DNA from 2 places in the Parabacteroides goldsteinii genome. Region 2 is predicted to be linked to the other one. Evidence: riboswitches for the same ligand, from Rfam matches in the RefSeq annotation. Region 2 holds a riboswitch; the other holds the start of a gene.

Region 1 (11,782 bases), 3.2 Mb from region 2:
TATTGCATGAGTATAAGATTACCGGGTTGAAAACGAATATCGGTTACTTACGTCGGATTATGGATACATCCGACTTTGTGCAGGGAAAGTATGATACTTCTTTTATTGAAAAAAATGCCGGACAATTGCAACATCCCGTAGAAGAGGGTGGAACAGAGACTGAAAATATAGCTATGATCGCTGCCTATATAGATTATCTGGTCAATCTGGAGGAAAACAGATCCGGTCAGGCTTCCGACAATCGTCCGATCAGCCGCTGGCGTGAATTCGGATTACAAAAAGGAGTCCTGCGTATTTAATAATCGGCACATTAGCACTATTGAATAATTATTATTTATGGAAATACATATTGGAAAAAGAGTTGCGGATGTTTCGTTGGTCAGTAAAGATGGGAACAAAGTCCGGTTGACTATTGACGGTATCCTTTATGAAGTCGATGTCGTAATGGCCGAAAATGGCGCCTGTTCTATTTTGCACAACGGTGTTTCGTATAATGCAGAACTGATCCGCGGAGAAAGTGGTAAAAACTATACGGTGAATACCCATTTCCTCTCTTATGGTGTGGATATTGTTGATACGCAGGTGAAATATTTGCGTATGCGCAGGAATAGCGAAGAGCGGCAGGACAATAAGATTATTTCTCCGATGCCCGGCAAGGTGGTGAAGGTTGCTGTTCAGAAAGGCGACCGTCTCGAACCTGGCGATATTGTCGTAGTGATCGAAGCAATGAAGATGCAGAGTAATTATAAGGTAAGTTCGGCCTGCACGGTACGCGATGTACAGGTAAAAGAAGGGGATTCGGTGACGAGCAACCAGGTCCTTCTGACTTTGGATATAATAACAGACAAAGAGGATTAAAATGGGAAAAGAACATTTATATAAAACGTTTGAAGAACTGGATAAGGCAGCTTCATTGGGAGGCGGTATGGCACGCATAGAGAAACAGCATGAAGCCGGACGTATGACTGCCCGTGAACGTATTGACATGTTACTGGATAAGGGTACATTTGTCGAACTGGATAAGTTTGTCGTTCACCGTTGTACCAATTTCGGTATGGAAAAGAACAAAATAGCGGGTGACGGGATCGTTTCGGGGTATGGCAAGATAGACGGACGCCAAGTGTTTGTCTATGCTTATGACTTTACCGCTTACGGAGGAACATTGAGCGGAACGAATGCCGCGAAGATCGTCAAGGTGCAACAACTGGCATTGAAAAACGGAGCGCCGGTAATTGCCCTGAATGATTCGGGTGGTGCCCGTATTCAGGAAGGGGTCAGCAGTCTGGCCGGATATGCTTCCATTTTCTATCAGAATACGATGGCCTCGGGAGTGGTTCCGCAGATTTCTGCGATCCTCGGACCTTGTGCCGGAGGAGCCTGCTATTCGCCTGCGTTGACCGATTTTATTTTTATGGTGAAAGAAAAAAGCCATATGTTTATCACCGGTCCGGACGTGGTCAAGGCGGTTACCCATGAAGAAGTAGGAAAAGAAGAATTGGGTGGTGCTTATACACATAGTACTAAGAGCGGTGTTACTCATTTTATGTGTGATACGGAAGAAGAAACATTAATGAGTATCCGCGAATTACTCGGTTTTCTTCCGGGCAATAATATGGAAGATGCCCCACTTGTTCCTTGTACGGATGATATCCGCCGCGAAGAAGAATCGTTGCAGGAGGTGATTCCGGATGATCCGAATATTCCTTATGATATAAAAGATATTATTGAACCGGTGGTGGATAATCACTATTTCTTTGAGGTAATGCCGCATTTTGCAAAAAACATCGTAGTCGGTTTTGCCCGTTTAGGCGGACGTACGGTCGGTATCGTTGCCAACCAGCCGGCATTCCTGGCAGGTGTGCTGGATATCGATGCTTCGGATAAGGCGGCTCGTTTCATCCGTTTTTGCGATTGTTTCAATATTCCACTGGTTACTTTTGAAGATGTACCCGGTTTTCTTCCGGGATGTACCCAGGAGCACGACGGTATTATCCGCCACGGTGCGAAGATCGTCTATGCTTATGCGGAAGCGACCGTGCCTAAAATCACGTTGATTACCCGGAAAGCCTATGGCGGTGCTTATATCGTTATGTCGAGCAAACCGACCGGTGCCGATGTTAACCTGGCTTACCCTATGGCGGAGATTGCCGTTATGGGAGCAGAAGGGGCTGTTAATATCTTATATAGAAAAGCAACCGGGGAAGAGAAAGAGCAGGCAATGAAAGAATATGCGGAAAACTTCTCTAATCCTTACCGGGCTGCCGAGCAAGGATTTATCGACGAGATTATCATGCCGCGGCAGACTCGTTTCAAGCTGATACAGGCGTTGGAGATGGCAAAGAACAAAAGCCAGAGCAATCCGCCGAAAAAACATGGCAATATGCCATTGTAACGATTTGATTTTGTTGTTAGAATTATGAATGGTAAATCCCTGTCGACCGTGAGGCTGGCAGGGATTTCTGCTTATGTCATAGTTTTATAAATAAACAGGAACGTAAAAGTTTAAAAAACTTGTATTTATCATATTGATTTTGTCTTTTATTTTTGTAGCTTTGCCTCCGAATTGGTTTCGTGTTGTCTGTTCGGATGATACGGATTAAAAGGGAATCGGGTGTAAATCCCGGACAGTCCCGCTGCTGTGAAGCTCTAATAACATCCTGAAAACAACTTATGCCACTGACATGTGTCGGGAAGGCTTCAGGATGGGAGTCAGTCAGAAGACCTGCCGTTCGTTAAAGGCTGTTTTTCCTCGTGGGTTAGGGAAATGGTTCGAAAAGAATATTAATTCTAAAGTGTATGAAAATCATGGAGAAGCTTTGTTCGCGTTGTGGCGTGGAGTTTTGCTGTGCCTCAAAAGCGATTGACTATGGAATGGATTCATGAATTATTATGGGGAGAAGGTATCGGACATTCCATCCTTTTACTGTCTCTGGTTATTGCCATAGGGATCCAACTTGGTAAAATCAAAGTATTTGGAATTTCTCTGGGGATAACCCTGGTATTGTTTGTCGGTATTCTACTGGGACATTTTGGGTTTACAATCAATCCATCTGTTATTCATTTCTTTAAAGAGTTTGGATTGATCCTGTTTGTTTATTCAGTCGGCATGCAGGTCGGACCCGGTTTTTTCTCTTCTTTTAAGAAAGGGGGGATGACTTTGAATGGCCTGGCTTGCGGAATTGTCTTTCTCGGAGTTATGATGGCCTTGGTGATACATTTTGTGACAGGAATTCCTATTCCGACGATGGTCGGTATTTTATCGGGTGCAGTAACAAATACGCCGGGACTGGGGGCTGCTCAACAGGCATTTAGTGATATGACGGGGACTTCTGATGATACGATTGCATTGGGATATGCCGTTGCTTATCCGCTGGGGGTCGTCGGTATCATCCTTTCCATGTTGTTTGTCCGGTATATTTTTCATATAAGTTTTGACCAGGAGACGAAAAAGCTGGAAGAAGAGAATAATGTGCATAATAGTGAGGCCACACCTATATCGTTGATAGTGAAGAATCCGGCTCTTTTTGGCAGGAAGATAATGGAACTTGCCGCCCTGTTGGAGCATAGGGAATTTGTCATATCCCGTATTTGGCGTAACAAGACCAATAAAGTAGACATTGTTACCGGCAGTACGATTTTGGAAGAAGATGATAAAATATTTGTGATCACGACTGAACATGATGCAGAAACTATAAAAACCTTTATCGGTCAAGAGATAGAGATGGACCGTAAACAATGGATTCCCGCCGAAAGTGCTTTTGTCAGCCGCCGCATTTTGGTGACAAAGCCGGAACTGACGGGTACTAAACTGGGGGATTTGCAGTTACGCCGTTTGCATGGTATCAATGTAACACGTGTGAATCGTGCCGGAGTGGAACTGGTAGCAACACAAGGTTTGCAATTGCAGGTTGGTGACCGTGTAACCGTAGTCGGTAGTGAACTGGCTGTCGATAAGGTGAGTATGATATTGGGTAATTCGATGAAACGTCTGAATGAACCGAACTTGATTCCAATATTTATCGGTATCGCTTTAGGTATTATTCTGGGAAGTATTCCAATTAGTTTCCCAGGGATTCCTCAACCTATCAAGCTGGGTTTGGCAGGTGGTCCGTTGGTTGTCGCTATCCTGATCAGCCGTTTCGGATACCGTTATAAACTGGTTACTTATACTACCCAGAGTGCCAATCTGATGCTCCGGGAGATTGGTATAACTATGTTCCTTGCCTGTGTCGGGCTGAGTGCCGGGGATGGTTTTGTGGATACTATCGTGAATAAAGGCGGATTTGCCTGGATTGGTTACGGTTTTATTATAACAATGCTACCTTTATTAGTCATCGGATTGATTGGCAGGTATTTTTTTAAACTGAATTACTATACGTTGATGGGATTGCTGGCTGGCAGTACGACGGATCCTCCCGCTTTGGCTTATGCGAATGCAACGGCGGGAAATGATGCTCCGGCAGTAGGTTATGCTACAGTTTATCCGTTGACAATGTTTTTACGTGTACTAACTGCCCAATTAATGATATTATTCTTCTATTAAGTATTAGATTTGGTTGTTAGAAATTGTTCAATAATAATTTTAAAGCCAGGAGCCCCGCCGAAGTGATTCGCCGGGGCTTCGTTTATTTATCGATGTAAAAGATTATTGACCGCTTCCTCCCATAATATCCAGCAATTCATTGGTGATGGCCTGCTGGCGGTTTTTGTTGTATTGCAACGTCAGTTCCTGGATCAGGTCGTTGGCGTTGTCGTTGGCTGTCTGCATGGCAAGCATGCGGGCGGCATGCTCGGAAGTGACAGTGTCGAGCAAGGTCGTGTAGATGTTCAGATGGAGCACTTTGGGGAGCAGTAGGGCCAGCAACTGTTCGGCAGACGGCTCCAGAATATAGTTGCTCGAAGCACTTTCCGGGTCTGCTTCCGGTAAGGAAACCGGAAGGAAAACCTTTTCGGTCAGTATCTGCTCCGCCATATTCTTGAAATGATGGTAGAGTAGTTCCACCCGGTCGACCTGGGCAGAGATATACAACTCCATCAGGGCAGTTGCCAGTTGCGAAGCATCCTCGTAGGCCGGTTTGTCGCCGATCGTAAGGAAGCTGTCATTGGTCTGATAACCAGCTTTATGCAATTCGTCCGCCACCTTTTTGCCGATCGGATAAATGCGCACGGTTATACCGTCCGCCTCATACTGGTGGAGACGGACTGTTAACTCTTTCCATATGTTCGCATTGAAAGCGCCACACAACCCGCTGTTGGAGGAAAAAGCGACAATAGCCACCTGTTTGACCTCGCGAACAGCTGCGTAGGGCGAACTCATATCACTTTCAGCCGACAGCGTGCCCCTTAATATGGCGCTCAGCTTACTCTCGTATTCGAGCATATGTTCGACAATCGTCTGCGTATGATGCAGTTTGGCAGAAGACACCATCCTCATGGCGGAGGTGATCTTCTGCGTGTTTCTGATCGACGCAAGACGGATTTTTATCTCTTTCAGTGATGCCATAGTCTAATTTCTGTTATCAACCTGCTTTATATGCCCCGCTGACCTGGTGGGCTGTTTCTTCCAGGATACGGCTGACTTCATCATTTATCACACCCGATTTTAGTATATCGAGTACGTCTTTCTGATGATTGGTGATCAGAGTCTGTAAGAACGCATTCTCAAAATCGTGTACCTTATCCAGCGGAACCTCTTTCAGTAAACCTTTGGTGCCGCAATACAGGATAGCGATTTGCTGTTCCACAGGCATCGGGTTATACTGGGGTTGTATCAATAGTTGTGTATTTTTCTGTCCTTTGTCGATCGTGAAGGCGGTTACCGCATCCATATCGCCGCCGAATTTTGTGAACGATTCCAGTTCGCGGAACTGTGCCTGGTCGATTTTCAGCGTACCGGCCACCTTCTTCATCGCTTTCAACTGTGCGTTACCACCCACACGGGATACGGAAATACCCACGTTGATAGCCGGACGGTTTCCCTGGTTGAACAGGTCTGTTTCCAGAAATATCTGTCCGTCGGTGATGGAAATTACGTTGGTCGGGATATAAGCCGACACGTCGCCCGCCTGCGTCTCGATAATCGGCAGGGCAGTGAGCGAACCGCCACCTTTTACCTTATCTTTCATGCTATCGGGCAGGTCGTTCATCTGGCTGGCTACTTCCTGTTGGTTGATGATTTTCGCTGCACGTTCCAACAGGCGTGAATGCAGATAGAAAATATCACCCGGATACGCCTCGCGGCCCGAAGGACGACGAAGGATCAGGGATACCTCGCGATAAGCGACTGCCTGTTTCGACAAGTCATCATAGACAACCAATGCATGACGTCCGCTGTCGCGGAAATATTCGCCGATGGCAGCTCCGGCAAAAGGAGCGAAATATTGCATGGCAGCCGGGTCGGAAGCAGTGGCACTGACTACGATCGTGTAATCCATCGCCCCTTTTTCCTGTAAAGTGTTTACCAGAGAAGCGACTGTAGAACCTTTCTGTCCGATCGCCACATAGATACAGTAAACCGGATTACCGGCTTCATAATTACTGCGTTGATTGATGATCGTGTCGATGGCGATCGAGGTTTTACCAGTCTGACGGTCACCGATAATCAATTCACGTTGCCCGCGTCCGATAGGGATCATGGCATCTACGGCTTTGATACCAGTCTGTAAAGGTTCGTTTACCGGCTGGCGGTAAATAACGCCCGGAGCTTTTCGTTCCAGCGGCATCTGGCATTTCTTTCCGACAATCTCGCCTTTACCGTCGATCGGGTTACCCAGCGGATCGATTACACGACCGATCATGTTTTCGCTTACGTTGATGGAAGCGATGCGACGTGTACGTTTCACCGTGTCGCCCTCTTTTACCTGGTCGGTCGGGCCGAGCAATACGGCACCTACGTTGTCTTCTTCCAGGTTCATCACGATGGCTTCCATTCCGTTGTCGAATTGCAACAACTCATTGGCTTCGGCATTGTCCAGCCCGTAGATACGTGCAACACCGTCACTGACCTGAAGCACAGTGCCCACCTCTTCCAGATGGATCGTGGTGTTGATACCTTCCAGTTGTTCGCGTAAAATGGCGGAAACTTCACTTACTTTTATCTGGTCTGTCATACGTTTTTCTTTTTTAATTTTTTTCGATTAGCTGATTTCTGATTTCCCGCAGTTGCCGGGCGTAGCTGGCATCTATCCGGGTATTACCGATACGGAGCACGAAGCCACCGATCAGTTCCGGCTTGATCACTCCCATGAATTCGATGGTGTTGCCGGTTTCTTCCTTCAGCCGTTTCTTTAAATGTTCCTGTGTCGCTTCATCTACCGGAGCCGGCGTCTTGAACAACACACGGGTGATCTTTTTGTCTTTCCGGTACATATGGATATAAATATATGCCATTAGCGGTAACAAGCTCTCTCTCTTGTGCTGAAGTACCAGGCGGATAAAACGGGTGAACAACTCGCATACTTCCAGGCCGGCGGCGGTAGTCAGCAACTTTACTTTCTCCTCCAGGGGAAAGATGGGGTTGTCGAGCACCGCTTTCAGTCCCGGCTCTTGCTCGAAACTGATGGTCAGCATCTTCATGTCATCATATACCCGGTCCTCCTGCCGCTTGTCTTTTGCCAGCGAAAAGAGTGCTTTGACGTACCGGGAAGAGATTGTACCTACGTCCATATCTTATGATTTACTAAACGAAACATTGTCGAGCAGCCCGTTGATGATCTTTTCCTGTTCATCGGTACGGCTGATTTTCTCTTTCATCACTTTCTCTGCAATGGCGACTGACAGGTCGGCGATTTCGGTGCGGACTTCGCGGATGGCTTTGTCCTTTTCTTCCCCTATCCGGCGTGTCGCTTCCTCCAGTTGCAGATGTGCCTCAGCGGATGCCTTTTGCCGGGCTGCGCTGATAATCTGTTCTTTTTCGGCCAGGGCTTGTTTCAGAATCTCATTCTGCTGCTCTCTTGCCTGGGCAAGAATCTTTTCGCTTTCGGCCTGGATGCCGGCAAGTTGTTCGTTTGCCTGGCGGGCCGATTCGAGGGAATGATCGATGTATTCTTTCCGTTGTTCCACGGCTTTGATGATTACCGGGAAACCATATTTGGAAAGAATAACAAAGACGATTCCGAAAGAAAGGATCATCCAGAATAAAAGCCCTGCGTCTGGTGTGAGCAATGACATAGTTTACTTTTATTTATTGGAACAATCCTAAGAAACATACTACGATCGCAAACAGGGCAACACCTTCTACCAATGCACCCATGATAAGCATGGACGTACGGATGTCACCGGCTGCCGACGGTTGGCGGCTGATACCTTCGACGGCACCTTTACCGATCAATCCGATACCTATACCTGCACCGATAGCAGCTAATCCTGCTCCTACTGTTGCTCCAAGTTTAGCGATGCCTGCACCGGCTGCTGCTTGTAATAAAATTGCTGATAACATAACTCTCAATCTTTAAAATTAGTAATCTTATTATTAATAAATATATTTGTTCATTCCCGTACTTTGGCCAATCCGATATAGTTGGCCGACAACAGGGTGAATATATAGGCCTGAAGGCATGCCACCAGCAGTTCGAGACAGTTCATAAACACGGTGAACAATACGGATACGATTGTCATCGTGCCGTTTATGGCTGTTCCCATCGAGGCGGTGATGAATATCAGGCAAGTCAACGCCAGAATGATTGTATGTCCGGCCATGATATTGGCAAACAGACGGATCATCAGGGCGAACGGCTTGGTGAGTATGCCGAATAATTCCACGAAGGGCATGATCGGCAACGGTAACTTCAGGAAGATAGGGGCATTGGGCCAGAATATCTCCTTCCAGTATTCCTTGGTAGCGAACAGGTTCACTGCCAGGAACGTACATAAAGCGAGCATGGCGGTAATGGTGATATTACCGGTGATATTGGCTCCTCCCGGGAAAATCGGAATAATACCGATCAGGTTGTTTATCAGGATGAAGAAGAAGACCGTCAGCAGATAAGAAGAGAAAGGCTTATATTCTTTGCCGATTCCTTCCTTCACTACGCCGTCATGTATGAACATGACCGCCATCTCCATCAACCCGGTAAATCCTCCGGGGGCTTCATACGGATGCTTTTTATACCAACGGGCGGTACGCAGCACGATGAAAAGCAGTAAGCCGCAACTGAGAAGCAGGCCGCATACGTTTTTGGTAAGTGACAGGTCCCAGGGCTTTACTTCTTCGCCTCTGCTGTTTTTTTCTACCACCTTTCCGGCATGTTTCCCTTCCTTGGCGATGTAATAGTTATGATGCACATTACCATGATGCAGGTGTGAGGAGAGGAACAAGTCCCATCCGCGTTCTTCGCTTTTCAGCAGGACGGGCAGCGGTATGGAAATCTCTTTCCCGTTCCACTCCGTGATGTGCCAGGTGTAGGCATCCTTGATGTGTGAGAATACGATATCCTGCACATCTACCTCACCTTGTTTCGCATCCGTGGAGGCGTTTACCGGAAAGCTGATGCAAACCAGTAACAAGAAAGTAAACCAAAACAGGCCGTTATTTTTTATTCTGTTCATCTTTTTCTTTTTTCTCACTAATCATTCTCTTTTTCTCAAACAGATACAATGTATATGTTTCCAGTACAAGATAAATGAAATAGAACAACATCATCGTGAAGCCGAAGGCTTTCAGGTTCTGTCCGACCAAAGCGGCATAAAGCCACAGGAAAACCAGTGCGAGCGTGAATTTGCAGAGGCGGACTACCATATAAGTAACAACTGTGACGTCTCCGTGTTTCCGTTTGACATGATCCAGAAAATAGATCATTAACATACTGCTTAACCAGTAAAACACCGGTATCGACGGATACCACTCAAAATAATGCGAAGGCCAGATGGTGTATAACAAGCCTCCCAGGGAGACGCCGATAACTACATTAATAAAGGTAGTCAAGCCCATTAGCTTCATTCTTAATCTACCGCTCATGATCGTATTTTTTTATTCGATGCATACGGACAGGATATCGTCTTTTATCTCGACGAATCCGCTCTGTATTTTTATTTCTTGTTCTTTCTTTTCATCTGTCTGGTACCGGATAACGCCTTCTTCCAGGGCTGCGATCATCGGAGCGTGATGGGGCAGGACGTCGAATGAGCCTGCCGTACCCGGAAAGGATACATAATCTGTCTCTCCTTTGAATAAAACACCACCAGGGGATATGATTTCCAGTTCCATACGTTTTTAATTTGCTTGTTCTGCCAGTTTCTTTCCTTTTTCAATCACATCTTCAATCGTTCCTACATTCAGGAAGGCCTGTTCAGGGATATCGTCGGTTTCACCGTCCATGATCATATTGAATCCGCGGATGGTGTCTTCGATAGAGACCATTACGCCCGGTACGCCGGTGAATTGTTCCGCCACGGCGAAAGGCTGCGACAGGAAACGTTGTACACGGCGGGCGCGGTTAACCGTCTGGCGGTCCTCGTCCGAAAGTTCCTCCATACCCAGGATAGAGATAATATCCTGCAACTCCTTGTTACGCTGGAGTATCTGTTTCACACGCTGTGCCGTTTCGTAATGTTCCTTGCCTACGACCAGCGGGTCGAGGATACGGGATGTCGATTCCAACGGGTCGACTGCCGGATAGATACCCAGTTCGGTAATCTTACGGCTCAGCACGGTGGTAGCATCCAGGTGCGTAAAGGTCGTTGCCGGTGCCGGGTCGGTCAAGTCGTCTGCCGGCACGTAAACAGCCTGCACGGAGGTGATGGAACCTTTTTTCGTAGAGGTGATACGTTCCTGCATAGCTCCCATTTCGGTAGCCAGTGTCGGCTGATAACCTACTGCCGACGGCATACGTCCCAACAGGGCGGAAACTTCGGAACCGGCCTGCGTGAAACGGAAGATATTATCTATAAAGAACAGTATATCGCGAGTCTCGCCTTCCGGAGCCAGGTCGCGGAACGATTCGGCGATGGTCAGTCCCGATAGAGCGACCGACGAACGTGCTCCCGGCGGTTCGTTCATCTGTCCGAACACCAGTGTCGCCTGCGATTTAGCCAGTTCTTCGTGATCTATCTTCGACAGGTCCCAATGACCGGCTTCCATACTTTCCTTAAATTCTTTACCGTAACGGATTACATTCGACTGTATCATTTCGCGCAGCAGGTCGTTACCTTCACGGGTACGTTCACCCACGCCGGCGAAAACAGAAAAACCGTTATTCTTTTTGGCAATGTTATTGATCAGTTCCATGATAAGAACCGTCTTTCCGACTCCGGCGCCACCGAACAACCCGATTTTACCTCCTTTGGAATAGGGTTCCAGCAGGTCGATCACCTTGATGCCGGTGTAGAGCACCTCTTTGGTGGTTGTCAGATCTTCAAACTTCGGCGGCTCACGATGGATAGGGAGAGCTCCTTTTTTATCCAGCATTTTCATCCCGTCGATCGGATCGCCTGTCACGTTCATCAAACGCCCCTTTACCTGATCGCCGACCGGCATGGTAATGGGCGAACCGCATGATACGGCTTCCATTCCTCGTTGCAGTCCGTCTGTCGTATCCATAGCGACTGTACGGACTGTGTTTTCCCCAATGTGTTGCTGAACTTCCACGATCAGTATTTTCCCATTAGGACGGGTTATCTCCATGGCGTCATGAATACGGGGTAGCACTATTTTCTCTTCTTTTTCATTATCGAAGTGAATATCCACGACTGGACCGATAACCTGTGAAACATAACCTTTTGTTTCTCCCATACAATTCTTTTTAAACCTCGTCAATATATTTTTTCAACCGTGCAATATTACGAA
Region 2 (18,215 bases):
AAAGTATCTTCCGGTTTTGGAAAATAAAAAAATACCTCTATCTTTGCACCCGTTATCGCGGAAGTAGCTCAGTTGGTAGAGCATAACCTTGCCAAGGTTAGGGTCGCGGGTTCGAGTCCCGTCTTCCGCTCATAAATAATAAGCGCGGTAAGAGGCCGCCTTTTTTATGTAATGGAAAATGCCCAGGTGGCGGAATTGGTAGACGCGCACGTTTCAGGTGCGTGTGTCGCAAGGCGTGCAGGTTCGAGTCCTGTTCTGGGCACCATTCGCGCAGATGGTGAAATTGGTAGACACGCTACTTTGAGGGGGTAGTGCCGGTTCCGGTGTGTGAGTTCGAGTCTCATTCTGCGCACATTTCGTAAAGAATAGAAATAATAATTGTCCATGTAATTAGTTAAGAGCATATTGCTTGAAGCTTTATATGGACAATTTTTATTTAGTATAAACCACATTTACTGCATAATACGTCTTCTGTAGATGAATCCGTAATGATTTATATAAGAACTGTCATTTTTTAGAGATATAAAGTCAAATTTGTAAAAATAAGGCTGATTCGGATTCGATATATTTGCATATCATGAAATATGGATAACAACCTTTTAAATTTGATTGGAGATGAAAAAAGACCGGGCGACAGATATACCTTCGCTACATTTACCCATTATACCAAAGATTCTCCTTTATTGGAATCCGGTTTGTTAGGTCCTGTACGGATTGTTATGAAAGAATGATGGTGTGCCTTGCTTTATTTCAAACCCTTGATCTTTTGAATTAGTTCTTTTGCTGAAATATCCAAAGACTCAACAGCCATCCAGACGACTTCGTTATCCGGATTGATAATATATATCCGGGGAATCGTATTGTTGGCGAAGAGGGAGAAAACCTCACCGCGGGTATCCAGGTAGAATGGCATTGTGAATTGATTCTCTTTCCAGTAATTGGAAACAACTTCGGCTGTTTCTTTCCGGGAAATCGTTACCAGCAGGAATCTGGGGTCGTCTTTCAGTTCTTTCCAGACCTCTTCTATAACCGGCAGAACCTGTTTGCAATCCGGACAGTAAGTTCCGAAGAATACCAGTAAGGATTGTTTTCCGATGAACTGTTTGGAGCTGAATGTGTTTCCGGCTGTATCTTCGACTGCAAATGTAGGGATCTGGCTGTTGACATTGATATAATTAATAGTTTCGTTCTCGTCATCCTTTATACAGGAAAAGAGAAGGAGAGTCATAGTGACTATAAATGAAAGAATTTTTGTGATATGCATATATTTAATTGTTTTAGTTTACGAAGATAATGAATGTATTTGAATCCCTGAAAGAAAAGGAGCTGCCGTTTTGTAGATTTCACAACCTGTCGTCAGAACGGACAACCCCTTTTAGCAGCATCCCCTTTTACCGCTGCAATTTTCATTTTATTACCGAGAATGTTTTGGTTATTTGTAACTGATTCGGATTCACATTCCTATGTACATTATATGAGGATGCTGTAATCCTGTCTGAGTTCACATCTTGGGACGGTTTAAAGTACAAGTTTTGCCATATTTACAAAAGTAAATGTATGTTTTTTAATTTACTTGTATTTGCCTGATAACAAGTATTATGTTGTAAGCCTGATGTAAAATGGAGAACTGGGTATTTCTCTTTATTTATAAAAGGTGTTATTGGCGTACGACGGAAAGGAACCGACTGTTTTTGTCTTGCCAGATCGCTTATTTCTCTTTTTTTGCCGGTTTATGCTTTTCTGAATGGCAATTGCCGTAAATCGGTACTTGTTTATTTTATTATTTGATTATGTGCGGATTGGATGGATATGTAATGCCTGAAAACATCATAAAAAATACCGGCTTTATTTCATATCGTCTGGTTTTAGGGAGAATAGATCTTTATATTTGTAATAATAAGCATGAAAGCAGGTAATAACCAGGCTGGCATGGAAAGGATAAAACTATGAAAAGAGATTTATTGTATGATAATATACTGGATGCTATCAGGGGAAAAATACCCAACCGGGGAATACTGACGAATACGCTTGCGGATCTGTTAAATCTGGAGAAAGAAGCAGTATATCGACGGCTGCGCGGTGAAGTGGCATTTTCTTTCTCTGAGATAGCTGTCATTGCGAGTACGCTTGGAATCTCTCTTGATAACCAGGTGGGAGCCCGGTATGTTCATAGCAGGCCTTTCCAGTTGAGGCTGATTGAATATGTTGACTCCGGTGAGATCGATTATGAGATGCTGGAACATTATATTTATATCCATAACCAGGGAAAAGAGGATAAAAATCGAAAGTCATGGATTGCTCCGGCGTTTTGCCCCAGTCTCTTTATCTGGCATATAAAAATATATCGCGCTTTTTCCTTTTTTAATGGATCTATCAGAATAAGGACCTTGACAGGAAACTTTGTTTTAAAGACGTTTATCCGACTCAAAGTCTGGAAAAGATACAGGAGAGGAGCGTTGCGGCCGCAAAACTTATCAGCCAGACGTTTTATATATGGGATCCGTTGATCTTTTGTTATCTGGCCAATGATATCAATTATTTTATGAGTGTCAATTTGCTGGGAAAAGAGGATTTGCAGTTGCTGAAAAAAGAGCTGTTGCAATTTTTGGATGATATGGAACTGTTGGCAATAAAAGGAAAGTTTGATGATACCGGAAACAGTGTCTATTTTTATATATCGAGTACGAATTTCGATACCAGCTACCGGTGTGTGGAGGTGAAACATTTACGTGTCAGCCTGATAAGAGCCTTCACTCTGAATGCTGTCGTTTCTTTGGACCGTCAGACGTATGAACGGATATCGGGATGGCTCCAGGCTGTGATCCGATCGTCGACAATGATCTCCGTGAGTGGTGCCAGGCAGCGTATCCGCTTTTTTGAGAAACAACGTTCCATTATTAAAGCCTTATAGGTTTTGTGAAAAAGGATATTATAGATTATTAACTGAGAATACGACTTTTATCAGCAACCAAGATTCAATGTTTGTTTGTTTTGTTAGCCTTTTTTGGGTTTTAAAAGATGCTTTACCGGATTGTCCGACAGTTAATTTATGGGTTCCTTATTTATCTTTGCATGAAAACTATAGATCCACTAATATCAAGACTTATAATTCTGTAACATGAAAAAAGAACTTTTGTATGATAATTTGCTAAATGCCATCAAAGAGGAATTTCCTCAAAAAACGAATTTAGTAAATGCGCTTGTTGATTTGTTATGTATTGAGAAGGAAGCTGTTTACCGGCGTTTACGGGGAGAGGTCGCTTTTACATTTGCAGAGATCGTCACTATCGCGAATGCATTTGGAATATCATTGGATAACCTGGTCGGTACAGTTACTGCAAAAAGCAGGCCGTTCCAATTGAAATTGGTGGATTTTGTGAATCCGATGGAGACTGATTATGATATGCTGGATCAGTATATCGATATATTAGGTCTGGCACGCGAAGACGATAGGTCCGAACTGATCGATTGTACGAATATCTTGCCTCAGCAGCTTTATATGAAATATAAATATATTTCACGTTTTTATCTTTTCAAGTGGTTGTACCAATGCGGAACTCCAGGAAAAACAAAGCGTTTTGAAGAGATAGAGGTCACCGACCGCTTTCTGGGAATACAGTTGGCCGGGGTAGAAGAAGCACGGCATATCCATCATTCATATTACATACTCGATCCGTTGATATTTCATTATCTGGTAAATGATATTAATTATTTTATGAGTATTCATCTGATCGGGAAAGAGGATGTAAAATATCTGAAGAATGAACTGATGGATTTGTTGGATGAAATGGAGAAACTTGCAACACGCGGCTATTTTGAAGAGACCGGTAATAAAGTCTTTATCTATATATCGAGTGTGAATTTTGATACGAGTTATTGGTGCGTTCAGATAAAAAACTACCATATCAGCCTGATAAAAACATTCATCCTCAGTTCGGTCGCCTCCCTGGATGAGGGGACTTACGAGAAGTTGCGGAAATGGTTAAGAGCCCTGATCCGTTCTTCTATCATGATTTCAGTCAGTGGTGAGAGGCAGAGGATCGCATTTTTTAAAGCACAGCGTGAACTGATTCAAAATTTGTGATCTTTTCTATCTATAAAGAGTATCAGAAACTTACCTGTAAAAAAGGTGGTTTTATGTTGGATATCGTAAAAAAAGATATAAAAATAAGCATCCAAAATTTGGAGCGTATAAATCTTTTACCTACTTTTGCACCCGTAAACAAGAAACGTCAACTGCTTTGAAAAGCAACCTCTAAAGAGGTGTTGATAATTTTGATTTATTGGAGAGATGGCAGAGTGGTCGATTGCGGCGGTCTTGAAAACCGTTGAACTGAAAGGTTCCTGGGGTTCGAATCCCGCTCTCTCCGCAGTCCGTACTGCGAGTTTTATCTTTTTACCTTTTTTATTTTCTTATATACATAGATGAAGGCTGGAATCAGAAATAAATCCGCAGCCATCCAGGCAGTCGCATCGCCGAAGCAAACAGCCATAAATCCAAAAGCAGGTACCGCATAAATACTGACCAGCGTACGGGCAATCATCTCGGATACGCCAGACAGCATGGCCAGATTCGTAAATCCGGCTCCTTGGATTGTATAACGCAGGATACACAGAATCCCCAGAATCGGAAAGAATGAGCAGGAGATATGCAGGAACTGAACGGCATCATTTATGATTTCCGTCTCGGAAGGATCGACAAAGATCAGCGTCAGTTCGCGTGATGCCAGCATCAGTATAAGGAAAGAAAATGCAGCATAAACAATCATCATCAATCCGCTTGCCTTAATACCCTGCCAGATACGTTCCGGCTTTCCGGCTCCGTAATTCTGTCCGGTATAAGTGGCCATGGCAATCCCCAGGCTTTCGAACGGGCAGATAAAGAACGATTTGATGCGCACAGCCGAAGCAAACGCAGCAATGCAGGCTGATCCCAGTGCGTTATTAGCACTCTGCAACATAATGCTGCCGATTGCCGTGATGGAAAACTGAAGTCCCATCGGCACACCAATCCACATCAGATTCCCTGCCAGGTTGGACCGAAACTTCCGTTCTTCCCGCGTGCTCCTTAATATTTCAAAGCGGCGATACATATAAATGTAGCAGAGAACGGCCGATATACCTTGTGAAAGAAGCGTTGCAATGGCTGCCCCGGCAACTCCCCATTTAAATACCAGGATGCAAACCAAGTCGAGAATCACATTGAGTATCGTTGAAAAAAGCAGGAACCAGAATGGAGTCTTGCTATCGCCCAGTGCACGGATGACGCTGGAAAGCAGATTATAGAAAAATGTACACGGAACGCCGATAAAAGTAACCAGCAAATAGAAATAAGCATCCCTGAATATATTCTCCGGCGTCTGCATGATCCTTAAAATATCCCGGCAATAGAGACTTGTAACGACCGCAATAATAACCGACATGACAGCCGCCAGTTGCAGGCTGATAGAAACATACCGCCTCATCGTGCTGTAATCCCTGGCTCCGAACTTCTGCGCTACCGGTATGCCGAATCCCGCACAACACCCGTTGCAAAACCCGATGATAAGAAAAATGACGGAAGTACTGGCACCGACAGCCGAGAAAGCATCGATCCCTAAAAACTTGCCAACAATAGCCGCATCGATCAAAGAGTAGGTCTGTTGGAGTAAATTGGCTAAAAGTACCGGCATCGCAAAGTTGAAGATCAACGGTAATGCAGCGCCGGAGGTCATTTCTTTTGAAGTTCCCATAACTATTTCCCTAAACAATCGCCGCAAAGGTAACGATTTTATATCAAAAAGGACTGGGATACACTTATAAAATCTGTCGATGTTTATTATGCCCTGTTTTCAAAACATTTTGCATTCTACCATAGTTCTTTTATAAACAAAACATAAAAGAAAAAGTACATATAATTATGGCAAAGAATGTAGCGGAACAATTAGTCGACACGCTTGAAAAGGCAGGCGTAAAACGTATCTATGCTGTCACGGGAGACAGCTTGAATGAGGTAAACGAAGCAGTGCGTAAAAGCGGAAAGATCAAATGGATCCACGTCCGCCACGAAGAAACAGGCGCTTTTGCCGCCGCCGCCGAAGCGCAATTGAACGGCGAACTGGCCTGCTGTGCGGGAAGCAGCGGCCCTGGGCATGTCCACCTGATCAACGGGTTATATGACGCCCAACGTTCGGGAGCTCCGGTGCTGGCCATCGCATCCACATTGCCGACCCACGAGTTCGGAACGGAATATTTTCAAGAAACCAATACAATCAAATTATTTGAAGATTGCAGTTATTACAACCAGGTCGCAACAACGCCCGAACAGTTCCCCCGCATGTTGCAGGGAGCTATACAGGCCGCCCTTTCTTTTCGCGGAGTAGGAGTGATCGGTCTGCCCGGCGACCTGACTTCGAAGACTGCAACGTCGGGCGAATCATCCCAGCAGCCTTTCCCTACCAAACAGCGCGTCTGCCCCTCGGCAGAAGAGATCGACGCATTGGCCGACCTGCTGAACAAAGCGGAAAAAGTAACCATTTTCTGTGGAATAGGAGCGAAAGACGCCCATAAGGAACTGGTCGAATTATCCCTACGTCTGAATGCCCCGGTGGCATATTCTTTCAAAAGTAAAATGGAAATCCAGTACGATAACCCGAACGAAGTGGGTATGACCGGCCTGCTGGGAATGCCCTCCGGCTATTACAGCATGCACGAAGCGGAAGTCTTATTGTTGTTGGGTACGGATTTCCCTTACGAAGCCTTTATGCCGCAAAACAATACAATCGTGCAGGTCGATATCAAAGCAAACCGTCTGGGGCGTCGTGCCAAAATAAAGATGGGACTCTGCGGCGATGTGAAAGATACCTTACAGGAACTACTCCCTTTGGTCCGTCAGAAAACGAATGACAGCTTCCTGCGTGAACAACTGGCCCATTACGACAAGGTGAAGCGAAACCTGCGCTCGGCCGCTGAAGTAAAAGGCAAAGATGAAAAGATCCATCCGGAATATGTCATTTCCCTGATCGACGAACTGGCCTCAAAAGATGCCGTCTTTACGGTCGATACGGGCATGACCTGCGTATGGGGCGCCCGTTACCTGCAAGCAACCGGAAAACGGAAGATGCTGGGATCGTTCAACCACGGTTCGATGGCGAATGCCATGCCGCAGGCCATAGGGGCGGCACTGGCTTATCCCGGCCGTCAGGCGGTTGCCCTCTGTGGCGATGGCGGCCTTTCGATGATGCTGGGCGACCTGGCGACGATCGTGCAATATAAACTGCCGGTCAAGCTGATCGTCTTCAACAACCGTTCACTGGGAATGGTCAAACTGGAAATGGAAGTCGCCGGACTGCCGGACTGGCAGACAACGATGCTCAATCCCGACTTTGCCCGCGTTGCCCTCTCGATGGGAATGGCGGGATACAATGTCAGCAATCCGGATGATGTGCTGCCGACGCTGACAAAAGCCTTTGCCTCCGACGGTCCCGTCCTGGTCAATATCATGACCGATCCGAATGCCCTGGCGATGCCTCCGAAGATCGAGTTCACCCAGATGCTCGGATTTGCGCAGACCATGTATAAACTGCTGATGGAAGGCCGCTCAAAAGAAGTAATGGATACGATCGATACAAATCTGAAGCACTGGAAAGAAGTCTTCTAACCAAAAAATAAATATCTTTGCTTTCAACTAATAAATTCTATACAAGATTATGAAAGCAAAGATATTTTTTTTGTCTCTAGTCGCTTTTTTCGCCTTGTCTGTTCAGGCGGCAGTTGTTGATACGATCAATGTACGCAGTGATGCGATGAATAAAGAGATTCAGACCGTTATCGTCCTGCCGGGAAGCGGAAAGATAACGGCTCCTGTCATTTATTTACTGCACGGGCATGGAGGAAATGCCAAAACCTGGATCGGTCTGAAACCAAACTTACCCGAGATCGCTGACCGGTATGGAATCATATTTGTGTGTCCGGATGGCAAGAACAGTTGGTATTGGGACAGTCCGGTCAATCCTTCTTACCGCTATGAGACTTTTGTCGCTAAGGAGCTGGTCAACTATATCGACGCCAACTATCCGACAATAAAAGACCGCACGGCACGCGCCATCACCGGTCTGAGCATGGGAGGCCACGGTGCCATGTGGCTCTCGTTCCGTCATAAGGATATTTTCGGTGCAGCCGGAAGCACAAGCGGCGGTGTCGATATCCGTCCTTTTCCCAATAACTGGAATATGAGTGAATGGCTGGGCAAAGAAAGTGAAAATCAAGAAGTATGGGAGAAACATACGGTCATCAACCTGGTCGAGCATCTAAAGAACGACGAATTAGCTTTGATCTTTGATTGTGGTTACAGTGATTTCTTCTTTGAAGTAAATAACAATTTCCATGAAAAGCTGCTGAAATACAAGATCGACCACGACTTCATTGTCCGCCCGGGTGCGCATAATGGCGACTATTGGCGCAATTCCATTGACTATCAGATAGTATTCTTTAATAAATTTTTCAACAGGAATAAATGATCGACGCGTTGAATCATAATTGATCAGATATGAATATTTGTTTATAATGATGGAATTAGTAACTCCTGTCACTATAAACAAATAGCTCTTAATTTTTAATTAACTCAACCCTTCGATCAGCCCGTTCACGATGTCGATCCGTTTTGCCTGCGGGTCTTTCGGGAGTCCCGGCATACGCATGATCTCACCCATGATGACAACGATCATTTCGGCGCCGTTGTTGATGATGATATCGCGCACTTTCAGTTCGAAGTCTTTGGCAACGCCGTAAGCCTTCGGGTCGGAAGAGAATGAATATTGTGTCTTGGCAATACAGATCGGGTAGTGGGAGATGCCCAGGCTTTCGATCTGTTTGATCTTTTTGTCCGCTAATGTCGTATAAGTGACTGAGGCGGCACCGTAGATTTCTTCGGATACCTTTTTGATCTTGTCGCGTACATTGTCTGTATCTTCGTAGATCAGCTTCAACTCGCCCGACGGCTTGTTTTCGATCGTATCTACTACCAGCTTGGCCAGTTCCACGCCACCTTCACCGCCTTCGGCAAATACGCTGTTCATGGCGAAGCCTACACCCAGCTCTTTGCAATGTTCGGCAACCAGGGCGATTTCTTCGTCCGTATCGGTAGCATACCGGTTGAAGGTAACGATCACTTCCTGACCGAAACGTTTCATATTGGCCACATGCTTGTCGAGGTTGGCAAAGCCGTTGCGCAGACCTTCGATGTTCTGTTCCTTGATCTGTGATTCGGGAACGCCGCCATGCAGCTTCAAGCTCTGTGCGGTAGCAACGATAACCGTCAGTTTCGGTTTCAGGCCGGCTTTGCGGCATTTGATGTCGAAGAACTTTTCAGCACCCAGGTCGGCACCGAAACCAGCCTCCGTGATCACATAATCGCCGTAGGTAAGCGCCATCTTTGTCGCAATGATCGAGTTACAGCCGTGGGCGATGTTGGCGAACGGGCCGCCATGCACAAAAGCAGGGGTATTTTCTGTTGTCTGCACCAGGTTAGGCAGAAGGGCGTCTTTCAGTAGTACGGTGATCGCTCCGGCAACACCCAGGTCGTTGACTGTGAACGGCTGATCGTCGTTTGTATATCCCAGCAGGATATTACCGATGCGGCGTTTCAAGTCTTCCAGATCGGTTGCCAGACAAAGGATAGCCATCATTTCGGAAGCCGGCGTGATGTCGAATCCTGTTTCTGTCGGAACACCGTTTGCCGAGCCTCCCAGGCCGGATACGATATTGCGCAGGCTACGGTCGTTTACGTCGAGCACACGTTTCCATTTGATCTCTTTCAGCCCTTCGCAAGTATTGCGTGTCTGATAGATATAATTATCCAGCAACGCCGTGATCATGTTGTGGGCAGATGTAACCGCGTGGAAATCACCGGTGAAATGCAAGTTGATGTTTTCCATCGGCAGTACCTGTGCGTATCCGCCTCCGGCTGCTCCGCCCTTCATACCGAAACACGGACCCAGCGAGGGTTCACGCAGGGCGGCGACTGCTTTTTTACCTATCTTGTTCAGGCCCAGGGCCAGACCGATAGATACGGTTGTTTTACCGATACCTGCTTTGGTAGGCGTGATGGCCGTTACCAGGATCAGGTTATGTTCTTTGATTTTCTCTTCATCGATCAGGTGAAGGGGCACTTTGGCGATATACCGACCATAGTTTTGTACTTCTTCGCGCGGAATACCCAAACCCGTGGCAACTTCCTTTATTTTGCGAAGGGAGACTTCTCTTGCAATTTCTATATCCGATTTCATGTGCTTATGTAAGTTTAAAGAGGCAACAAAAGTATATTATTTTTAATTAAATAACAAAATGATAGAATGAAAGGTTGTAATACCTGATAACTGTGTAAAATTAGTGTTATATTGATAAAAGTTACCAAAAGGAGGCCGGCAATGATTCTTTGTTAAGTGAAGTGCGCGTTTTTCAACATATTTGTAATCTTCAGTTGACAAAAACAGTGCATTTCGACAGTTCTTGTATTAAAGAACTTTAAAATATAGATAAAGGGTTGTGGTGTATGATAATTTGCCTAATTTTGCGATATCACAATAACAAAATGAAACTAACAGCAAGTTTATAGTGATAAAAAGAAAGTAAATAACAATTTTAAAAACTTCGGTTTATGTAATTAAGGAGATTTGATTATGGCAACAATGAGATTTAGTTTGACAGGCGTCGTTTCAAGAGAAACAGAGACAGGATCATGGGTTAAAACAATTGCAGATTGTTTGGGTATTCGAATGTTTTCGAAGATGGGTTCTTCGGAGAGTATGAATAATGTCGGTTGGGATACCACCAAGCAGAAGGAAATCCAGGATCTTCATCATTATGCCATCAGCAACTTGATCCCCAGGGCCGGAGTCTATCAGATGAAGTTACTTGAATCGTTGGCACAATCTGCTTCTATCTATTCACCGGAAGAGACTGAAACTCTTTATAATGAAACGAATAAAAAGATTGAAGAGATCAGCAGTCACATTTCAGGAGTATTAGTGAGTGCACGTGAGTTGTGCAAGTCGGGGCATCAGAACTGGGAATCTGTCCAGTCGCTCCGCTACCATATGAACCGTCTGAACGGTATCATAGAATCCGTATAGTTTTTGCGATACAATAATTGGGATAGTAATTTTTTTTATTGTATGATCATCAGTGAGAAATAGGGGAAAGATTTCTCTGCGATGATTTGCCGGTCGGAGGTGTAGTATTCTTTATCCGTCCCTACATTTTCAAAATAATGGAATTGTGTCTGCGGATGCTTGCGAATACATGCATGTACGGCTTCCACACATTGCGACAGTTTCATAATGACGATCACGTATCCGACATTTATCTTTTCTGACAATTCTTCTGCGGAAGGAGTGCCGGGGATAACAATGATCTGTTCTTCCTGTTTGACAATGTGCAAGCCGGCCAATGCTCCGGCAGCGATGAAGGCGGGGATTCCGGCAATACGCTGAACGTCGATTCCCGTCTCTATAAACTTGTCATATATATACTGGATGGAAGAATAGAAGCCGGCATCGCCTTCGGCTACGATAACGATCTGTCTGCCTTCCGCATAGTTTGCGGCGGCTTCGTTGTAGAGGGCGTCGTAGGCTTTCCAGGCTTCCGTGCGGTCTTTGCTCATGGGAAGCATAAAGCAGCGGATGGCAGTTTCGTTTATTTCCAGTGCACGTACGATATCGGCGGCACGTGAGAGGATTTCACCTTGCCTGTTACGGGTGGCGGGACAGTAGATAATATCTGCTTTCTGAAGTTGTCGGAGACCTTTCACTGTGATAAGTTCCGGTTCGCCGGGACCTAATGATACGAAACTGATCGGGTAAGTCATTTTATTCTTGTTTTTATTTGGGGTGCAAATGTGCTGAAAATAGTGCAAAGTTGCAAACTTCTTATTACTTTTGCGATCGAAATCGGTTCTGTAAAACTCCTGTTCATGGAGACAGATTAAAAGGGAACCGGGTGGAAATCCCGGACAGTCCACGCTGCTGTAAAACTTCAGTAACATCCCGATAACACCTTTTGCCACTGGCGGAGAGACAGCCTCGCCGGGAAGGCTTTCGGGATGGAAGTAAGTCAGAAGACCTGCCATTTTTCACATAGCGATTGTCCTCGTGGGTTCGGACGGTTTGTGTCGGATAAAAAGAATATGAATATGAACAAGTATTTAGCAGGTTGTTGCCTGGTTGCACTATTGGCTACGTCGTGTGCATCGAAAGGAAATCAACAGGAGAAAAAGAATGTTTCTTCACAACAAACGACTATGACGGATAGCCGGGTTCAGGTGACACCAAAGCATGCCGAAGGTTTTCAACTGACCTATAAAGATGATTATACGCTGGTGGATATACATGATCCGCAGAATGAAGAAAGTACGCATTTCCTGTATGCTTTGGTTCCCCGGGGGACGAAGCCGGAAGGGATTCATGCGGATTATACGGTTATCGAAACACCTGTACGTAGTGCTATCTGTATGACTTCCCTGCAATTATCCAATTTCATTAAGTTGGGAGCGGAGGATAAGGTTGTCGGCATTACGAGTACGCGCCATCTGTTTAATAAAACTATCAATAATCAGCTGAAGGAAGGAAAGACGGCAAAGATCGGGATCGAAGGCAACTTCGATAATGAGGTGATCATGAGTATCAATCCCGACCTGATCCTGATCTCACCTTTTAAGCGTGGTGGCTATGAAACAATGAAAGATATCGGTATCCCTCTGATTCCTCATCTGGGATATAAAGAAATGACACCGCTGGGGCAGGCTGAATGGATCAAGTTCGTCGGTTTGTTACTCGGGATAGAGCAGGAAGCCAATGAAAAATTCTTGGCTATAGAGAACCGCTACAACGAGCTGAAAGAGCTGACAGCCGAAGGTAAAGTGCAGAAACGTCCTGTCGTGTTCAGTGGCGAAATACATGGTGGTAACTGGTATGCAGTAGGAGGAAAGAGCTTCCTTGCACAACTTTTCAAAGATGCCGGCGCTGATTACTTTTTGAAAGACGACGATCGCTCCGGCGGTGTGACGCTCGACTTCGAGACCGTCTATAACCAGGCCGACGAAGCCGACTACTGGCGTATCGTAAACAGCTATCCGGGAATATATACTTATAAATCACTGAAAGATCAGGATCCCCGTTATGCAGACTTCCGTGCCTTCAAGGAAAAAGGAGTGATCTATTGCAACATGAGGGAAAAACCTTTTTACGAAAGCATGCCGACCGAGCCGGAAGTGGTGCTGGGCGATTTATTGCATATCTTCCATCCGAATCTACTGCCGGATCATACGCCTGTCTATTATGATTTACTTAAATAAATGGGTACGATGAAGTATTCTAACACTTTCCTGATGTTTGTGATCTTTGTCTCGATCGTCGTGTTGTTGTTTCTGAATCTGGTGTTGGGCTCTGTTTCGATACCCTTCCATTCGGTTTGGAATATCATCTGCGGCAATGGCGACGAACCGGTCACCTGGCAGAATATTATCTGGAAATCACGCTTTCCGCAAGCCTTAACGGCATTAGTCGCCGGAGCCGGATTAGCGATCAGCGGGCTTCAGATGCAAACCGTATTCCGCAATCCGTTGGCCGGCCCCTCTGTATTGGGTATCAGTTCCGGTGCAAGTATGGGAGTTGCCTTCGTTGTTTTACTGAGCGGAAGTCTGGGAGGCGTGGCGTTGAGTAAGCTGGGCTTTATGGGGGAGATTGCCTTATCCATTGCGGCCATAGTCGGTTCCTTGTCTGTCATGGCACTGATCGTTTATGTTTCGCAGAAGGTAAAAGGGAATGTGACGCTATTGATTATCGGTGTGATGATCGGCTATGTGGCGAATGCGGTAATCGGAGTCCTGAAGTTTTTTAGTGTGGAAGAAGATATCCGTGCTTATGTGATCTGGGGGCTGGGAAGTTTCTCGCGTGTCTCCGGTAATCAGATGATGCTTTTCGTAGCGATTATGGCTATCCTGATCCCTCTTTCGTTCCTATTGATAAAGACATTGAATCTGATGCTTCTCGGCGATGGGTATGCTCGTAATCTGGGACTGAATATCAAACGGGCACGCCTGCTCGTTATCACCTCTGCCGGTGTATTGACAGCCATCGTGACCGCTTACTGTGGTCCGATCGTCTTCCTGGGACTGGCTGTTCCTCATCTTTGCCGTGCCATTTTCCAGACATCCGACCATCGCATACTGATGCCCGGTGTACTGTTTGTCGGTGCAGCCCTGGCATTGGCCTGTAACCTGATTGCACGTATGCCGGGATTCGAGGGAGCTTTGCCGGTCAACTCGGTAACCGCATTGGTCGGTGCTCCGGTCGTCGCTTCCGTATTATTCCGCCGGCGTAAAAACGAACTAAACGAATGAGCATGAAAGAGGCAACTATTCAGATAAACGATCTCTCTATCGGTTATTATTCTAAAAGTGATACTAAGCTGGTAGCAAGCCATATAACGACAACGATCTATAGTGGCGAATTAACCTGCCTGCTGGGTGCCAACGGTGTCGGAAAGTCTACTTTATTACGTACATTATCCGCTTTCCAGCCTCGCCTGTCGGGTGAAATAGCACTACTGTCCCGCGATATACAGGACTATAGTGATAAGGAGCTTAGCACTATAGTGGGAGTGGTGCTGACAGATAAGTGTGACATCCGCAATATGTCTGTCCGCGAACTGATCGGCATGGGACGTAGTCCGTACACCGGTTTTTGGGGCCGCCTGGGTAAAGAAGACAAGCAGATCGTAGAAGAGGCGATCGCCATGGTCCGGATCGAGAACCTCGCCTCGCGCATGGTACACACCCTTTCCGACGGTGAGCGGCAAAAGGTCATGATCGCCAAAGCGCTGGCACAGGAAACGCCTGTAATCTTCCTGGATGAGCCGACCGCCTTTCTCGATTTCCCCAGCAAGGTGGAGATCATGCAGCTTTTGCATCATCTTACCCGTACGACCAATAAAACGATCTTCCTCTCTACTCACGACCTTGAACTGGCTCTTCAGATCGCCGATAAGATATGGTTGATGGACAAGGTGAAAGGGATCAGTACCGGTACGCCCGAGGACCTCGCTTTAAGCGGTTACCTGAGCGGTTTCTTTGCCCGCAAAGGGATTGTCTTCGATATGGAAACCGGCCTGTTCCGCATCGACAACCGTTATGACAGGGAAATCCATCTTACCGGCAGTGGCCAGAAATATGCGATGGTGCGTAAGGCGCTTCTGCGGAACGGGATTCATGCCGGCTGCGAAATAGAATCGGAAAGCCGGATTGATGCGGGAGAGACGGTGGAATCTCCGATCACCCTTTATCTTTCGGGTAATCCGCCGCGGCAGGTCGCTTCTGTTGAAGAACTGCTGATGTGTCTTGAGAGCTGATAGAGAATGTTAACGGGATAAACTTTTTTCATTTCGTTTGTTATATAAAGGTAATTCAAAATATTAAACGTCATGAAAAAGTATTTCTTGTTTGCCTCCCTTTTATTCGCATGGACACTCACCTCCTGCGACAGTGATGATTCTTCCGATATTGAACCGGATGTCCCTTTCTATCAGAATCTCGGTGTTTCCTACGATGTGACTAATAATAAGACAAATGTCGGGGCGAATTTCAATAAGCAGGATAGTGCGGGGATTAACATCAAACTGAATGGCCCGGCTTCCATCCTGTTCAACGGCAAGGCCCCCAACTTTGCCAATGTGGGTATTTATTTCTATACGTATTCTTTTAAAGGACTGGAAGATATGACTTTCACCTTTACCCGTGCAAAAGATGAGGTCTATACCAATGTCGCTTCCATAAAAGACGTAAAACCGATCGCTATTCCCGAATCGTTTACATCGGCCAAAGTGAAAGGTACGACTACGTTGACCTGGGAAGGTGATCCGGTTGGTCCGAACGAAGTGGTGGAAGTTACTATCAGTTATGATGGCGGAGTGAACAGCATTTTTAACCGCGACGAGGGCAGCCGTTCCATCAATATCACGTTCAGTAATTCATCACTGCCCGGTAAGGCAACCCTGTCGCTGAGCCGTGCAAAAGTGAGTCCTTTGCAGGAAAGCAACGGGAGTGCCGGCGGGCAGTTGGATGTTTCCTATGTACAGAGTAAGGAGATCAGGCTCGAGTAAGCCGTGTTATTTCCTGTTCTGATCCGGTAAATCTTATTTATTCCCGAATCCGACCTTCTTCCGTAATCAATACGATCTGTAATTTATCCGCGGGAAGGAGCGGGATACAATGTGCATAGCATTTTTTTAAAAGGAGAGAAAAGAAGGATGATTGTTCTCCGGAAGGGAATAACTGCCAGAGTTCGCGGGCGAGGGTAATTGTCTCAATCTGCCGGACTGCTGCTTCGGGGCAGCCGGCTTCGCGGGCGGTTTCCTTCAGGAAGTCTTTGTTCATGACTACTTTCTTGCTGTGGGTATCCAGAAATCCCTCCGCCAGTTTGACTGCTTTTCCGATCATGATCCCCATGACAACTTGCTCGAAGGAGAGTGCCGAGGCTATTTTCAATGTCTCGCCGATAAAGTTTCCGTAGTGTACGAAAGCCTGTGGCGGTAATTCTGGGTAACGGGCTTTCAGATACCGTTCACTTTTGGCTCCTGAATTGATGACCAGTGTCCGGCAGCCGATGGCTTTGGCTACTTCGGCTTCTTTGCGGATAGAGGCGATGAAGGCGTCGGCGGAGAAAGGGCGTACGATGCCGGATGTCCCGATGATGGAGATGCCGCCAACGATGCCCAGCTTCGGGTTGAATGTCCTGGTGGCGAGTTCTTCTCCGCCGGGAACGGAGATCGTGACTGTTAGTCCGGGACTCGGCGGCAGGTTTTTAGCTGCCGGGTTGTTCTGACGGAACGCTTGTAAAACAGCAGCCAATTCATCCGTGATCATTTTGCGGGGTGTCGTGTTGATGGCGGGACCTCCGACTTCCAGCCCTAATCCGGGCAGAGTGACTGTGCCTACTCCCGGACCAGCGACGAAACGGACAAGTGCATCGTTGGAGGCTGTCGAAAAAGCCACGTTGGCAACGATCATAGAACCGTTGGTGACATCCGGGTCATCGCCGGCATCTTTGATGACCGAACAGGTTGCACTGTCACTGTCCCATTCGGTTGCGGTAACCGGCAAGGTGATTATTTCGCCCGAAGGCAGGGTGATGGATGCGGCTGTTTGTTCCTCTTTACTTAACAGGGCGGTCAGGGCCGCTTTGGCCGCTGCCGTGGCACAGGCTCCGGTCGTATAGCCGTGATGCAGGGGGAAGAACTCCGGCAGCAGGCGTTCGATCTGTTTGCGCAATCCGTCCTCTCCGTAAACAATGTAGAATGTTTCGGGCAATGCCGGCCGTTTGACAACGAATACAGGGATGGAGCGTTTGCGGGCAGCCGCCACTTTCTCGTTGAAATAGCCAGACCGGCCACTTTCCTTGGTGATAACGGCACCTGGTTGCAACCGGTCCATCAGTGCTCCGGCATCGTCTTCATCCTGATAGAAGCACAGATAGTCCGCAGGAAATCCCTGACGGGTGGCGGTTATGAGCGACTCTTCGCGTTCAAGAATGCGGAACCACGCCGAGTGCTTTTCCCACCAGGGGCGTAGCGGGGCGATGGTGTTTACCCCGGTGAGGGCAAGCAGGTGCCGGATACCGTGTTCTTCCAGTTTACGAATGGCGTCATCGTAATTATCGCACCAGACCAGATCGGGGTCGCGGGGCGGATAACGCCGTTCGTAACGGATCACCGGCAACCCGAGGGAGGAGGATACTTCTGCAACCGTGCGGTGCAGGGCCGAGGCGAAGGGATGGGCGGCATCGACCAGCAACCGGATGTTTTTCTCCCGGCAGCATGTTTCCATCGCTGCCGTATCCATGCCGCCGGTCAGGCGGATGCCATGCGCACACTCTATTTCCTGGAGCGCGCCTTTGGTCGAATAATAATAAGGCGCACTTCCTTCGTCTGCGATGCGGACGCTGGCCCGTCCCTCCGTTGTTCCTCCCAATATCAGTATCATAGCCTTTTCTGAAACAGGTTATTTACGAAACAGGTGTTTGAACTCGTCGGCATAAAGGCGCGAAAGGCCTTCGCGGTTGTCAATCGCGTCGCCTACCACCAGCAGGGTGGTCAACGTCAGATGGTTCTCTTTGACGATCTTCGCCAGGTCTTTCAACTCTCCGCGGTAGATGCGTTCGTCCTTCCAGGTCAGTTTATAGCAG

What was found. A riboswitch is a leader RNA that binds a small molecule or an ion and turns the genes downstream of it on or off. The one in region 2 is predicted to bind cobalamin.
Region 1: another riboswitch for cobalamin. It lies ahead of K6V26_RS19895 (putative transporter); the one in region 2 lies ahead of K6V26_RS07075 (ABC transporter substrate-binding protein).

Annotation. Positions count from the first base shown of each region.
Region 1 covers NZ_CP081906.1:4,686,334-4,698,115, reverse strand. Annotated here, with positions in the region: gene accC (acetyl-CoA carboxylase biotin carboxylase subunit) at 1-299, shown strand, start outside; gene K6V26_RS19905 (biotin/lipoyl-containing protein) at 337-858, shown strand; gene K6V26_RS19900 (acyl-CoA carboxylase subunit beta) at 860-2,392, shown strand; cobalamin riboswitch at 2,548-2,744, shown strand; gene K6V26_RS19895 (putative transporter) at 2,867-4,543, shown strand; gene K6V26_RS19890 (F0F1 ATP synthase subunit gamma) at 4,646-5,503, opposite strand; gene atpA (F0F1 ATP synthase subunit alpha) at 5,520-7,109, opposite strand; gene K6V26_RS19880 (F0F1 ATP synthase subunit delta) at 7,123-7,665, opposite strand; gene atpF (F0F1 ATP synthase subunit B) at 7,669-8,169, opposite strand; gene atpE (ATP synthase F0 subunit C) at 8,183-8,437, opposite strand; gene atpB (F0F1 ATP synthase subunit A) at 8,488-9,546, opposite strand; gene K6V26_RS19860 (hypothetical protein) at 9,527-9,955, opposite strand; gene K6V26_RS19855 (F0F1 ATP synthase subunit epsilon) at 9,968-10,204, opposite strand; gene atpD (F0F1 ATP synthase subunit beta) at 10,211-11,728, opposite strand.
Region 2 covers NZ_CP081906.1:1,485,213-1,503,427, forward strand. Annotated here, with positions in the region: tRNA gene K6V26_RS07005 (tRNA-Gly) at 58-130, shown strand; tRNA gene K6V26_RS07010 (tRNA-Leu) at 181-265, shown strand; tRNA gene K6V26_RS07015 (tRNA-Leu) at 269-352, shown strand; gene K6V26_RS07020 (TlpA family protein disulfide reductase) at 746-1,264, opposite strand; gene K6V26_RS07025 (helix-turn-helix domain-containing protein) at 1,947-2,507, shown strand; gene K6V26_RS07030 (hypothetical protein) at 2,543-2,911, shown strand; gene K6V26_RS07035 (helix-turn-helix domain-containing protein) at 3,119-4,084, shown strand; tRNA gene K6V26_RS07040 (tRNA-Ser) at 4,286-4,370, shown strand; gene K6V26_RS07045 (MATE family efflux transporter) at 4,389-5,732, opposite strand; gene K6V26_RS07050 (thiamine pyrophosphate-dependent enzyme) at 5,900-7,639, shown strand; gene K6V26_RS07055 (alpha/beta hydrolase) at 7,689-8,498, shown strand; gene K6V26_RS07060 (formate--tetrahydrofolate ligase) at 8,598-10,265, opposite strand; gene K6V26_RS07065 (hypothetical protein) at 10,659-11,111, shown strand; gene cobI (precorrin-2 C(20)-methyltransferase) at 11,147-11,845, opposite strand; cobalamin riboswitch at 11,912-12,121, shown strand; gene K6V26_RS07075 (ABC transporter substrate-binding protein) at 12,170-13,330, shown strand; gene K6V26_RS07080 (iron ABC transporter permease) at 13,340-14,377, shown strand; gene K6V26_RS07085 (ABC transporter ATP-binding protein) at 14,380-15,384, shown strand; gene K6V26_RS07090 (hypothetical protein) at 15,457-16,134, shown strand; gene cbiD (cobalt-precorrin-5B (C(1))-methyltransferase CbiD) at 16,172-18,013, opposite strand; gene cobM (precorrin-4 C(11)-methyltransferase) at 18,032-18,215, opposite strand, start outside.